Linked DNA regions of Paraburkholderia bryophila. The protein of the gene in region 1 binds, or shares a complex with, the protein of each later gene. Links are inferred from orthologs where the notes say so. Each region holds a gene or a part of one and is shown on either strand. Other genes may lie near its edges.

The links. Proteins that work in one complex are often made in the same cells at the same time.
Region 2: the proteins of cgtA (region 1) and ybiB are in contact, whole or in part, in a crystal structure (PDB 8BFT), measured with the Escherichia coli proteins. The link is inferred for Paraburkholderia bryophila from one-to-one orthologs.

What each region holds. Positions count from the first base shown.
Region 1 is NZ_JACCAS010000001.1:3,373,532-3,381,159, reverse strand. What follows is about bases 2,897-5,854. They hold cgtA (Obg family GTPase CgtA), read right to left. Parts: upstream 4,958-5,854; coding sequence 3,836-4,957; downstream 2,897-3,835. Other genes in these bases: rplU (50S ribosomal protein L21), read right to left, coding at 5,489-5,800; rpmA (50S ribosomal protein L27), read right to left, coding at 5,200-5,463; proB (glutamate 5-kinase), read right to left, coding at 2,897-3,763. In the rest of the region: GGD40_RS15145 (proline--tRNA ligase), read right to left, coding at 1-745; GGD40_RS15140 (RNA pyrophosphohydrolase), read left to right, coding at 1,090-1,845; GGD40_RS15135 (CNP1-like family protein), read left to right, coding at 1,922-2,479; more of proB, read right to left, coding at 2,645-2,896; GGD40_RS15110 (polyprenyl synthetase family protein), read left to right, coding at 6,038-7,030. UniProt on the Escherichia coli protein: An essential GTPase which binds GTP, GDP and possibly (p)ppGpp with moderate affinity, with high nucleotide exchange rates and a fairly low GTP hydrolysis rate.
Region 2 is NZ_JACCAS010000001.1:2,417,694-2,424,292, reverse strand. Bases 1,047-3,841 are described here. They hold ybiB (DNA-binding protein YbiB), read right to left. Parts: upstream 3,033-3,841; coding sequence 2,061-3,032; downstream 1,047-2,060. Other genes in these bases: GGD40_RS10705 (fumarylacetoacetate hydrolase family protein), read left to right, coding at 3,272-3,841. In the rest of the region: GGD40_RS10725 (acyloxyacyl hydrolase), read left to right, coding at 1-86; GGD40_RS10720 (nuclear transport factor 2 family protein), read left to right, coding at 129-512; more of GGD40_RS10705, read left to right, coding at 3,842-3,970; maiA (maleylacetoacetate isomerase), read left to right, coding at 3,996-4,640; signal recognition particle-docking protein FtsY, read right to left, coding at 4,772-5,956; 16S rRNA (guanine(966)-N(2))-methyltransferase RsmD, read left to right, coding at 6,198-6,599.

The DNA of each region.
Region 1 (7,628 bases):
CAGGCGCCGCGCGTTGCGCGTACAGCGGCAACGCTTCGGCCGCTTCGACGTTCGCCGCGAACTCAGAGGTCGGGCAGTAAGCGATCGCGTCTTCACCGGTGTCGGCGATCACGTGGAATTCGTGCGAACCGCTGCCGCCGATCGAACCGTTGTCCGCCGCCACCGCGCGGAAGTCCAGACCGAGGCGCGTGAAGATGCGCACGTACGCGTCGTACATCTTGCGATACGACTCGCGCAGACCTTCCGCGTCTTTGTCGAACGAGTACGCGTCTTTCATGATGAATTCGCGACCGCGCATCACGCCGAAACGCGGACGGATCTCGTCGCGGAACTTCGTCTGGATCTGGTAGAAATTCACCGGCAGCTGGCGGTAGCTCTTGATCTGATTACGCGCGATGTCCGTGACCACTTCTTCGTGGGTCGGTCCGATCACGAAATCGGTTTGCTTGCGGTCTTTGAAACGGAGCAGCTCGGGGCCGTACTTTTCCCAGCGGCCCGACTCCTGCCACAACTCGGCCGGTTGCACGGCCGGCATCAGCAGTTCGATCCCGCCGGCCCGGTTCATTTCTTCACGCACGATGGCTTCCACCTTGCGGATCGAACGCAGGCCGACCGGCAGGTAGTTGTAAATACCGCCGGCCACGCGACGGATCATGCCGGCGCGCACCATGAGCTTGTGGCTGACGATCTCGGCGTCGGCGGGCGCTTCTTTCAGCGTGCCGATAAAGAAACGGGAAGCTTTCATTCAGATTTTCCAAAAGCGGCGGCTCCGGAAGGACCGCCCGAAAGGTGAAAACGGTGGGGAATCGACACAGACCCGGCGCTCTGTCAGCCCGGTTCGCCCGACGCCTGGCACAGCGCCGCGTGCTCACGCCTTAGCGCGCTGTTGTGCGCCTCGGCACGCTTTTGCGCGCCGCCGAAGCTGCCGCGCAAAGCCTTCACACACGGGATAAGGCACGGAAAGACTGACAGGCTACCGCAAACGCGGGGCCTTTTGCGGCGAATCGTTCCAATCTGGTGCGAATCGGTGCGTCGGGTCCGTTATCTGTTTATAATCAAAGCAATTTTAAAGGATTCGAAGGTGGTTGTATGCTGGATCGTGAAGGCTTTCGCCCGAACGTCGGCATCATCCTCTTGAACGCGCACAACGAGGTGTTTTGGGGCAAACGGCTCCGTGAACATTCCTGGCAGTTTCCGCAAGGGGGCATCAAGTACGGAGAGACCCCCGTGCAAGCGATGTATCGGGAGTTACACGAAGAAACCGGGCTGCTTCCTGAGCACGTCAAGGTGATCGGTCGCACGCGCGACTGGTTGCGTTACGAGGTGCCTGACAAGTTCATCAAGCGCGAAGTACGCGGTCATTACCGCGGCCAGAAACAAATCTGGTTTTTGCTCCGGATGGTTGGACGCGATTGCGACATCTGCTTGCGCGCCACCGACCACCCTGAGTTCGATGCGTGGCGCTGGAACGAGTACTGGGTGCCCCTCGACTGTGTGATCGAGTTCAAGCGGGATGTGTATCAGTTGGCGCTGACGGAGCTATCCCGCTTCATGCGCCGGGCTGTGCCGCGTGCGGAAAAACCTGTCGGGCACCACGTGCCGCGTTATCCCCGGATAGCGTCGTCAATGGAGAGTCCGCCGGATTCCACGATAATGACGGTGACCTCCGTGACCACGGTGACATCTGTCAGCATCGAAACATCGGTTCACACCACGATCGCGTCCGATTGCGATTCGGGTTCCGGATCGGAGCCCGAGTTGGGCGCCGCGCCGGAGCATGAGGACGAGGGCGAATCTGCTCGCGAAACCGCCGGCTCGCTATTCCGCCCGGGCGCGCGCAATTAACAACGCTGTGCGGCTGTCCTGGCCGCCTCAACCGGCGCGGCTCACTGAGCCGCGCCGGTGTTTCGAGGAAATCATATTGAAAGCACTTGCTCTCGTCGTGGCGTGCGTCGCCACCGGCGCCCTGCTGGCTGGTTGCTCGAGCGCCGGCAAACCCACCAATAAAGACGACAGCGCGTTCGTCTACCTGCTGGACCGCCAGGGTAGCTGGGTTGAAAACAAGGTGGACACGTTGCCGCCGCTGCCGCAAGACGCGAATCTGCTGCCGTTCGCTGTTTCCGGTAATACCCCGCTGCAGTTTGCGGTCGACAAGAATTCGCTCACTGTAGGTACCGACGGCGTGGTTCGCCTTACCGTCGTCGTGACGAGCCCGAGCGGCGCACGTAATGTGATCTATGAAGGGATTCGCTGCGACACGTACGAATGGCGCCAGTACGCGGGCCTGAACGCGGATCACGACGGTTGGGACACCACGGTCGCGAACAATTTCACGCGTATCGAGGACGGTGCGCTGAACGCGTATCAGTCGGCGCTGTACCAAGATTATCTGTGCGCGAGCAAGATGCCTACGGGCAACGCTCAGCGGATTCTTGAAAATATCCGCTACAAGCGCACTGCGGCCTCGTTGATTCGCTGAGAGGGGTCGTGGTTCCTGAGCGCGCTGGTTGAAGTCTCAGCGCGTCGTGGATGTGAAAAAAGCCGTTTCAGCTTGTGCTGAAATGGCTTTTTTGTCTGCGCTGCTATTTGGTCTGTACTGCGCGCCCGCGCCGAATCTGCTGCGAGCCGACGTTATGCGTTGGGTTCAGACCAGGACCAGATTGTCGCGATGAATCAACTCGGGCTCGAGCATGTAGCCGAGCACGGACTCGATCTCGCCACTCGGGCGACGCTGAATCAGCTTGGTTTCCGCGCTGCTGTAGTTCGTCAAACCGCGCGCCACTTCCCGCCCCGCGGCGCTCAGGCAAGCAATCACCTCGCCGCGCGCGAACGCGCCCTGCACACCGACGATGCCTATCGGCAGCAAGCTCTTGCCGCCTTCGGTCAGTTTTTCGACCGCGCCGTCGTCGATCACGACGTGGCCGCGCACTTGCAGATGGTCCGCCATCCATTGCTTGCGGGCCGCCATGCGCGCGGTGCGTGCGATCAACTGCGTGCCGATCGCTTCGCCCGACGCCAGCCGCGACAGCACGTCCGCCTCGCGCCCGCTCGCGATCACCGTATTGGCGCCACTGTGAGCCGCACGCTTGGCAGCGAGAATCTTGGTCAGCATGCCGCCGCGACCCAGACTGGAGCCGGCGCCGCCGGCCATTGCCTCGAGTTCCAGCGCGCCGGCATCGGCCTGCTGAACAAGCGTGGCGTTCGGGTCCTTGCGCGGGTCAGCGGTGAAGAGCCCTTGCTGATCGGTGAGAATGATGAGCGCGTCGCCCTCGATCAGATTCGCGACCAGCGCGCCGAGCGTATCGTTGTCGCCGAACTTGATTTCGTCGGTGACGACCGTGTCGTTCTCGTTGATGATCGGCACCACGCCAAGGCGCAACAGCGTCAGCAGCGTGGAACGCGCGTTCAGATAGCGCTCGCGATCGGCCAGGTCGGCGTGTGTCAGCAGAATCTGCGCGGTTTGGATTGAATGCTCGGCAAAGCGGCTTTCGTAGACCTGCGCAAGACCCATCTGACCGACGGCCGCAGCCGCCTGCAATTCGTCGATCTCGCGCGGACGTTTGGTCCAGCCGAGCCGCTGCATGCCTTCGGCAATCGCGCCGGAACTGACCAGCACGACCTCTTTGCCTTGCGCGCGCAGAGCCGCGATTTGCGCCGCCCAGCGGCCGATCGCCGCATGGTCGAGGCCGCGCCCGTCATTCGTGACGAGGCTCGAACCGACTTTCACTACCAATCGCCGTGAATCTGCGATGACTGAACGCATTGTGCGCAGTCTCCAAGTTGACGCGTGATGCAAACCGGCAGCCCGCCCAGGCGCGCCGGCGCTCGTGCTTTCTTATTCTTGCGGGTCGACGCTGGATTCGTCCGCGACGGGCGGCGCTGCCGGCTTTTCGCGGAAACGCACGTCGGCGGCGAGATCTTCGGCTTCGGCCGCACGCTGCGCGTCCGAGTGCGAGGCGATGTGGTCGAACACCGCATAGCAAAGGTTCTCGCAACCCTGACCGGTCAGCGCCGAGATTTCGAACACCGGGCCGTCCCAACCGAAGCCTTCGAGGAACGCCGAAACGCGCGCTTCGCGTTCGTCTTCGGGCACCATGTCGAGCTTGTTGAGGACCAGCCAGCGCTTCTTCTCATACAGCAGCTCGTCGTACTTGCGCAGTTCGTTGACGATCGCCTTGGCTTCCGCGACCGGGTCGACCGCTTCGTCGAACGGTGCGAGGTCGACGATATGCAGCAACAAGCCGGTGCGCTGCAAGTGACGCAGGAATTGGTGACCAAGGCCGGCGCCTTCCGCCGCGCCTTCGATCAGACCGGGAATGTCCGCGATCACGAAGCTGCGACTCGGCCCAACGCGCACCACGCCGAGGTTCGGCGCGAGCGTGGTGAACGGGTAGTCGGCGATCTTCGGCCGCGCGTTCGACACCGACGAAATAAAGGTCGACTTGCCGGCGTTCGGCATGCCCAGCAGGCCGACGTCGGCCAGCACCTTCAGTTCGAGGCGCACCATGCGGCGCTCGCCCGGCTTGCCGTCGGTCTTTTGACGCGGCGCGCGGTTCGTACTGGATTTGAAATGCAGGTTACCGAGACCGCCCGCACCGCCTTGGGCGATTTGCACGCTCTGGTTGTGTTCGGTCAGATCGGCGATCAACTCGCCGGTTTCCATGTCGGAAATAGTGGTGCCAACCGGCATGCGCAGCGTGACGTCGTCGCCGCCCTTGCCGTAGCAGTCGGCGCCACGGCCGTTTTCGCCGTTGCGCGCCAAGTGTTTTTTCGCGTAGCGGTAGTCGATCAGCGTGTTGATATTGCGGTCCGCAACCGCGACCACACTGCCGCCCCGACCGCCGTCGCCGCCATCCGGGCCGCCGAACGGAACGAATTTCTCGCGGCGCATCGACGCGCTGCCATCCCCTCCGTCGCCGGCGATGACTTCAATCCTCGCTTCGTCAATGAACTTCATGCGTAACTCCGTCCCGTGGTGTGCTGCCTGATGGTGTTGCTAGATTTGATGCGACTGGGTGTACTCTACGCTGCTATTTTGCCGTGCCAACCGTGCGCCAAACAATCGGCAGAACGGCATAGGACTGCCGGCATGAGCGGCGCGTTCACGCCCATTCGTCCGGCGAAAACCGCCGAAATAAAAAAAGCCCCGCTAACTTCGCGGGGCCTTTTACCGGTCCTGAAGCCCGTGCCTGAGTAAGCTCAGACTGCTGCCGGGACGACGTTGACCATGTGCTTCTTCGCTGCGCCTTTCGTCGAAAAATTGACGTGGCCGTCCGTCAGCGCGAACAAGGTGTGATCCTTGCCGATACCGACGTTATCGCCCGGGTGCATACGCGTGCCACGTTGACGAACGATGATGCCGCCAGCGTTGATAGCCTGACCGCCGTAAACCTTCACGCCGAGGCGCTTCGATTCGGAGTCGCGGCCGTTGCGGGATGATCCGCCTGCCTTTTTGTGTGCCATTTGATTTGCTCCTTAACCGTTGCGCTTACGCGTTGATCGCGTCGATGCGCAGTTCGGTATAGTTCTGGCGGTGGCCGCCATGCTTCTGGTAGTGCTTCCGGCGACGCATCTTGAAGATGGTCACTTTTTTGTGACGACCCTGCGACACGACGGTAGCCTTGACGGAAGCCCCACTGACCAGCGGCGTACCGAACTTAATCGATTCGCCTTCGCCCACTGCGAGAACCTGGTCGAGCGTGATTTCAGCGTCAATGTCTGCCGGTATCTGTTCTACTTTAAGTTTTTCGCCGACGGCAACTTTATACTGCTTGCCACCGGTTTTTATGACCGCGTACATTGAGAACCTCACTCTGTGTTCATTTTTCCCACGCACCGCGCGCGGAAACCCGTGATTATACATAGAGTTAGCTACGCGGTCAAAACTCATTGAGAGATACCGTGCGAGGTGCCCGGCGCCTCGCGGCCGCGCCCTAATGCACGACCCCGCAGCCGCCGAACGCGCCGCACGGCAGCCCGCGACACGGAACTGCCGCGATTCGCCTTATAATTCGCGGCACTACCCAATTCAGCCACCATGTCGTCGACTGCCACTCCCTCCTCCAACGCCGCCAGCCTGCTCGCTCCGATCGCCGAAGACATGCAGCAGGTCAATCGCGTCATCAGGCACCGTCTAGCGTCGGACGTGATGCTGATCAACCAGATCTCCGAGTACATCATCAGTGCCGGCGGTAAGCGGCTGCGGCCCGCGCTGCTGTTGCTGGTGGCCGGCGCACTGGGTGAAACCACCGGGCACCGGCACGAACTGGCGGCGGTCGTCGAGTTCATCCACACCGCCACGCTGCTGCACGATGACGTCGTGGACGAATCCGATCTGCGGCGCGGCCGCCAGACTGCCAACGCGCTGTTCGGCAACGCCGCGAGCGTGCTGGTCGGCGATTTCCTCTACTCGCGCTCGTTCCAGATGATGGTCGGCGTCGGCAAGATGCGGGTCATGGAGATTCTGTCGGAGGCGACCAACATCATCTCCGAAGGCGAAGTGCTGCAGTTGCTGAACATGCATGATGCGGACGTGGACGAAGCCCGCTATATGCAAGTGATCCGCTACAAGACGGCCAAACTGTTCGAGGCAGCGGCCCAGCTCGGCGCCGTGCTCGCCGGCTCGGACGCGAAGACTGAAGCCGCCGCGGCTGAGTTCGGCCGGCGCATCGGCACCGCGTTCCAGATCATGGACGACTGGCTCGACTACACGGGCACGGCCGAATCGATGGGCAAGAATGCCGGCGACGATCTTCGCGAGGGCAAACCGACACTCCCGCTGATCTATCTGATCGAACGCGGCACGCCAGAACAATCGGCGCTCGCCCGGGAAGCGATCGAGCAAGGCGGCACCGCCCGGTTCGACACGATTTTCGAAGCCATCACACGCTCCGGCGCGCTGGACCACACGCTGGAATGTGCGAAGCAGGAAGCTCAGGCGGCCGCAGCGGCAATTTCTTCATTTCCCGATTCCATTTTCAAAGATAGCCTGCTAGAATTATGTTCTTACTCGACGGCAAGACAGTCTTGAACGAGACTGAAACACCGTAAGAGTCCAGCAGTATCAAATCGGGGTGTAGCTTAGCCTGGTAGAGCGCTACGTTCGGGACGTAGAGGCCGGAGGTTCGAATCCTCTCACCCCGACCAGATTTGCCTTGATGTTGAAGGCTCGAAAAACCGCCCAGCTTGCTCGGCGGTTTTTTGTTTTGGGTCGGCGGTTTGTCGGATCGTCCGGCGGACGCGGCTTGAACCGCCCCACCAACATCACCGGCACCGACCTCACTGCCATGTCGGCGCGCCGCACTGATCGGCGCCCGCCAGATACCGGCGAATCTCACAATCCCGCACGCGACGATGCGCCGCGCACTCCGCCGCCGGGTAACTCACAACGTCCACCAGAATCAATCCTGGCAGCCGACTTCCGTGCTGTGCCGCGCACGAAATGACGGCACTCGTCTCTGTAATAAGCAAACGCAATCCGATCAATATCGGTGCCGCACGATTATTAATCCCGGCACCGCCCTCCCACCTTATCTTAATAATAGGAATAAATCCAAGCCATTAAAAGATAAGCGAACAAGCTTGCGCTATGAATAAACCCGGAATAATATTGACTCGAACCAAACGCT
Region 2 (6,599 bases), 950 kb from region 1 along the record:
GTTTCCAGCATGTTTCCAACGGTGGTATCAAAGAGCCGAATCCTGGTATAAATTTCCACCAGCTATATCTGCAATATAACTTCTGACGACCGTGGCCACGTCGGCTCACCGGTGCGAGGGGCTGAGCGATGGTGGCAAAGATGATCGAAGCGATTCGCGGGCTCGAGCGAGAGCGCTTTCGTGCGATGGTCGACGGCGACGGGCCCTCGCTCGACGCGCTGCTCGCGGATAACGTCAGCTATGTCCATACGAACGGCAAGCGGGAAACGAAGCGGCAGTTCATCGACGGTATCACCGCCGGGCGGCGGCGATACCGGCAGATCGAGGTGCAGTCGCAAGAGGTGCTGCCGGTCGGCCGCGAGACCTGCGTCGTGACCGGCCGCGCGTTGATCGAGATGGAAGCGAATAACGGCGCGCTGCTGTTTCCGATCGCCTACACGGCCATTCATACGCAGGAAGACGGGCAATGGCGGTTGATCGCCTGGCAGGCGACCCGTTGTGCAATCGAGTGAGCCTCCGCGGTGACGCTATCGCCTCGTTGGCTCTTCACCTGCATTGCGGCAACGCCCGCATACGGATGCCGCTGATGCACCGGAAGCTGGTTGCAGCGCTCCACGACACACCGCACCGCATCGATATCCGAGAAATCCAGACCTGAATCGACGCCCTGCGCGTCGAGGTTCATCGCGAGCGTGACGAGGTCCAGATTGCCGGTGCGCTCGCCGTTGCCGAACAGACATCCTTCGACGCGGTCCGCGCCCGCCATCAGCGCCAGCTCCGCCGCGGCCACCGCCGTGCCGCGATCGTTATGCGGATGCACTGACAGCACGATGCTGTCGCGATAGCCGAGATTGCGGTGCATCCATTCGATCTGGTCGGCGAACACGTTCGGCGTCGCCGCTTCGACGCTCGCGGGCAGATTGACGATCATCTTGCGATCACGCGTGGGCCGCCACGTCTGCGCGACCGCGTCGCAAACCTCGCGGGAGAACGGCAGTTCCGCCGTGTTGAAGGTCTCGGGCGAGTACTGGAAGGTCCACTGCGTGTCCGGCCGCGCCTGCGCGTGTTCCTTGATGACACGCGTGCCTTCCACGGCCAGCGCCTTGATCTCCGCCTTCGACTGGTTGAAGACGATGCGCCGGAACGACGGACAGATCGCGTTGTACAAATGGACGATGGCGCGCGGCGCGCCCGCGAGCGCGTCGAAAGTCCGCGCGATCAACTCGGCGCGCGACGGCACGAACGCTTCGATGGTCACGTCGTCGGGAATGCGCTTTTCTTCGATCAGCTTGCGCACGAAATCGAAGTCGGTTTGCGAGGCCGACGGAAAACCGACCTCGATCTCCTTGAAGCCGATAGCGACCAGCATTTCGAAGAATTCGAGCTTCTGCGCGGCGTTCATCGGCTCGATCAGCGCCTGATTGCCGTCACGCAGATCGGTGCTCATCCAGACCGGCGCGTGGTCGATCGTGCGGCTTGGCCATTTGCGGCCGGTCAGCCGCACGGTGGAGAACGGACGGTATTTTTCAGCGGGATTGCGCAACATGTCGGGCCTCGTTCGTTGTGTCGTGTGCGAAAGGGTGTGGCGTCGGGCGGTTGGCGGACTGCCACGGGTGCACGGTCCGCCAGCCGGTGGCTAGCGGCACCAACGAACGGGCGCGAACGAACAGCGTCATGGTGACGACGAAAACGGACGTGGATGATGCCCATGCAACGTGCATATGACCCTCGCGCTTCGTCCGAACGGTAAACGGACGAATGCAAACGACTACAGGTTGTGAAGAACTACGGTTTGGGGTGACGCGGGAACTGCTGGAACTGCCGGAGGACTGTGCCTGGCGCAACCCCTGCGGGTGGCCAATGCGCAGCGCTACGTCTGACTTACGCTAGACGTAGCGATAGGGGCCGCGCTAGGCGGCCGAAGCTAATTCGGAGGGTGTTCGGAAGGGAACGCATGGGGGCTAATTTAAGACAGCGCGCAGCGGCGTGTCAACCCGCAGCGCTCGCGTTTTCTGACGCGAGCGCCGTTTTGCGGGCCGCGCAACTGAGCGCAGCGTCCATCAAACCGGCATTCTCGCGACGTCGACGATCAGCTCGACTTGCCGTTCGATCGCGCTCGGCACGGGCGCTTCGCCACGCAACACGGCGGCGATCCATGCGGCGGTTGTCGGCGCGTCTTTGGCCTCGGGCAAGTCGACCTCCGGCGCATCCGGCGACGAGCGCTCGTGCGGCACGCGCGTTTCGCAGACGCCGTCGTGCAACCAGTCCACCTGCACCTGACGGCGCGTGTCGGCCACGGCTTCGCCTTCGGTGCCGCGCGCCAGCAGCGCGCCACCCGCGGCCGCATCGGGATGCGTGTTGAACAGTTGCGTGAGACTGTCCCGGTACGGCGGATGCGTGTAATTCACGAGGCGCAGCCCAGCCGGCGCGAACGGTTGCAGGATCTTCACCAGCGTATGGGTCGAATTGCGCACGCCCATGCGCCGCCGCAACGCGAGCAGGCGTGCGAGTTTCGGGGCGAGCACGTCGATCGGCGCGAACGCGAGACGCCGCTCGGCGAGACCGTCTTCGATATCGGCATGCGTGCGCGCGTGAGGAATCCGCAGATGCGTGAAGATTTCCGCGCTGGTCACGCGGCCCGGATCTTCGGTGACGCCGTGCACCAGCACGGGCACGCCTTCGCGCGCCAGCAGCAGCGCGAGCAGCGGCACCAGGTTGGGCTGTTTGCGCGCGCCGTTGTAGCTTGGGATCGACACCGGCCGGAACTCGCCGTGCGGCAGATGAATCGGCTCGAACGACGCATGTGCGCCGGCCAGCATCGCGGCGAGTTCATCGGCGGTCTCGCCCTTCACGCGGTACGCGAGCAGCACCGCGCCGAGTTCGAGTTCGGCGACGCGGCCATCGAGCATCGCGCTGTAGAGCGAGCGCGTGTCGTCGGCGGTCAGCGCGCGGGCGCCGTTCGGGCCGCGGCCGATTTCCTTGATGAATCGGGCGCAAGGGAAGGGGGTGACGGTGTCGGCGGAGTCGGTCATCGGGCGCGGGGGACGAGGTGGCTTGCCGCCTGGGGCGGGCTGTCACGGTATTCAAAGGACGTTGTTCGGTGTGAGTATCGCATCTATGACGCTTCGGCGAGACCGTGCGCCGGATTCGCCGCCGCCGCGCGCGCTTGCCCGACTGCCGCGCGTGGCGCTTTTCCGCGCGTTACACTCGATGCTTTAGCGCCGCTGCGGCGGCACACGGCAGCGGTACACATCAAGCAACGGAGAACGGGATGAGTTACGTATTTGCACCCGCACCGCAGGTCGCGGTGCCGGTCGTGGGATCCAGCGAGCAATTCGCGGTGCGTCGCATCTACTGTGTGGGCCGCAATTACGAGGCGCACGCGCGCGAGATGGGACATGATCCCGACCGCGAACCGCCGTTCTTCTTCACCAAGCCGGCCGATGCCGTGCTGTACGTCGCGCCCGGCACGACCGGCGAGTTCCCGTACCCGCCGCTGTCGAAAAACGTCCACTTCGAGATGGAACTGGTGGCGGCGATCGGCCAGGGCGGCAAGAACATTCCGGCTGACAGCGCGCTCGATCACGTCTACGGCTACGCGCTCGGTCTCGACATGACGCGCCGCGATCTGCAAGCCGAGGCGAAGAAGCTGGGCCGTCCGTGGGATACCGCGAAGGGCTTCGACCACTCGGCGCCATTGGGCCCGATTCATCCGGTGACGACCGTCGGCCACGTCGGTAAGGGCGCGATCTGGTTGTCGGTGAACGGCGAGGAAAAGCAAAGCTCGGACGTGTCGCAACTGATCTGGTCGGTGGCCGAGACGATTGCTTATCTGTCGACGCTGTTCGAACTGCAAACCGGCGATCTGATTTTCACCGGCACGCCGGAAGGTGTCGGCGCGGTGGTGCAAGGCGACCTGATGAAGGGCGGCGTGGACGGACTCGGCGAGTTCAGCGTGCGCGTGGTCTGAGGGCATGCCGGAGGAGACAGACAACATGAAGCTCTACAGCTATTTCCGCAGCTCGGCGTCATACCGCGTGCGCATTGCATTGAACGTGAAGAACCTGCCGTACGACTATGTGCCGGTGCACCTGGTGCGCGATGGCGGCGAGCAGTTGAAGCCGGAGTATCGCAAGGTGAACCTGGACGGTATCGTGCCGACCTTCGTCGACGGCAATGAGGTGATGCCGCAGTCGCTCGCGATCATCGAGTATCTGGAGGAAACGCATCCGGAGCCGTCGTTGTTGCCCGGGACGCCGGCCGAGCGCGCGTATGTGCGCTCGGTGGCGTTGCAGGTGGCGTGCGAGATTCATCCGCTGAACAATCTGCGCGTGCTGAAGTATCTGAAGCACACGCTATGCGTGGATGAAGATGCGAAAGACGCGTGGTACAAGCATTGGGTCGAAGCGGGTTTCGCGACGCTGGAGACGCATCTGGCCGGCGACCCGCGCACCGGCAAGCTGTGTTTCGGCGACACGCCGACGCTCGCGGACGCCTGTCTGATCCCGCAAGTGTTCAATGCGCAGCGCTTCAAGGTCGACACGGCAAAGTTTCCGACGATTCAGCGCATCTACGATCACGCGATGCAACTCGATCCGTTTGCTCGTGCGGCGCCTGGCGCGCAGCCGGACGCTGAGTGAGGTGATGGGTTGAAGGTAAAAAGGGCACTCCTCGAAGTGCCCTTTTTGCTTGTTGCTTTTGCTTTTTCTTGTTGCTGCTTTTCGCTTGTCGCCGCTTTGCGCTCACTGCTGCGTCAAGACGTTCGCGTCGTTCAACCGCCCAGCAACGCGTCCGAAAACTCTTCCGCGCTGAACGGCTGCAAATCCTCGACCTTTTCGCCAACGCCGATGAAATACACCGGAATCGGTCGCTGCCGCGCGATTGCGGCGAGAATGCCGCCCTTTGCCGTGCCGTCGAGCTTGGTGACGATCAGGCCGGTGAGGCCGAGCGCGTCGTCGAAGGCCTTCACTTGCGCGAGCGCGTTCTGGCCGGTGTTCGCGTCGATCACCAGCAGCACTTCGTGCGGCGCGCCGTCTTGCGCCTTGCCGATCACGCGCTTCACCTTGCGCAGCTCTTCCATCAGATGCAACTGGGTCGGCAGACGGCCGGCCGTGTCCGCCATCATCACGTCAATCTTGCGCGCTCGCGCGGCGCCGACCGCGTCGAAGATCACCGCCGCCGGGTCGCCGCTTTCCTGCGACACGACCGTCACGTTGTTGCGCTGACCCCAGATCGCCAACTGCTCGCGCGCGGCGGCGCGGAACGTGTCGCCGGCGGCCAGCAGCACCGACTGGTCGAAACTCTGCAGATGCTTGGCGAGCTTGCCGATGCTGGTCGTTTTGCCCGCGCCGTTCACGCCGGCGATCATCATGACGAGCGGCTGCGCGCGGCCGAGCATCAGCGACTTTTCGAGCGGCTTGAGCAGGTCGATCAGCAGAGTGCGCAGCGCTGCCTTCACCTGTTGCGGATCGGTGAGGCGCTCAGCGCGCACTTTTTCACGCAGCGATTCGAGCAGGAACTCGGTGGCACCGACGCCCGCGTCGGACATCAGCAGCGCGGTTTCGAGTTCCTCGTAGAGGTCGTCGTCAATCTTCGCGTTGACAAAAATGCCGGTCAGGCTGGAACTCGTCTTCGACAGGCCGGTTTTCAGGCGCGTTAGCCACGAGCGCTTGGCGCCCGCGTCCTGCTCGGGGGGCGGGACGATTTCGACGGTTTCGGGGGTTTTGGGGGTTTCGTCGGTTTCGTATTCTTCGAGCGCGGGTTCTTCTTGCTCCGGCTCGATTGGAGCGGCCACAGGAGCAGGGGCGGGCGAAACCACCGCCGGACGCGGCGCCGACGGTGCGACAGGCGTCTCTACCGCGCGCTCGGGCGCCAAGCCTTCCGGCGCGGTTTGCGACTCTTCTGGCGCGTTATCGGACTCTTTCGAACCCTTGAATCGTTTGAAAAAGCTGAACATGATCTGGCGTGGTGAAAGCGCGCGCCGATGCGCGTAGCCGGCACAAGGCCGGTGGGAGCGGCAGGCAGCGTTGCGATGCGGGATGCAAGGCGCTGGAAGCCGCACATTTTATCAGGCGCGCCGCCGCCCGTCGTATCGGCCGAACGGCCAGGCTGGACGCGGCGCGCCCCTGTGGTAACGTTGGCGCTCCGGCCCCCGCGCATCGGCGTGGCGGGCGCCCACATCAAGTCATTGAAACTGCATGCCCCGTTCTTCATCTTCACGCGCTCACGGCGCTTCGTCCAAAGGCGGCAAGCCGCACGCCATCCGCATCATTGGCGGCGACTGGAAGCGCACACCGTTGCCCGTGCTCGACCTCGACGGCCTGCGCCCCACGCCCGACCGCGTGCGCGAAACGCTCTTCAACTGGCTTGGCCAGGATCTGGAAGGTCGGCGCTGCCTCGATCTGTTCGCCGGCAGCGGCGCGCTAGGCTTCGAGGCGGCGTCGCGCGGCGCGGCGCGGGTTCTGATGGTGGAGCGCAATGCGCGCGCCGCCGCCCAGTTGCGCGCGAATCAGGAACGCCTCGCGGCGCGCACGATCGAAATTGCCGAAGCGGACGGCCTGCGGCTTGCTGCAAGCCTTGCGCCCGGCTCGTTCGACGTG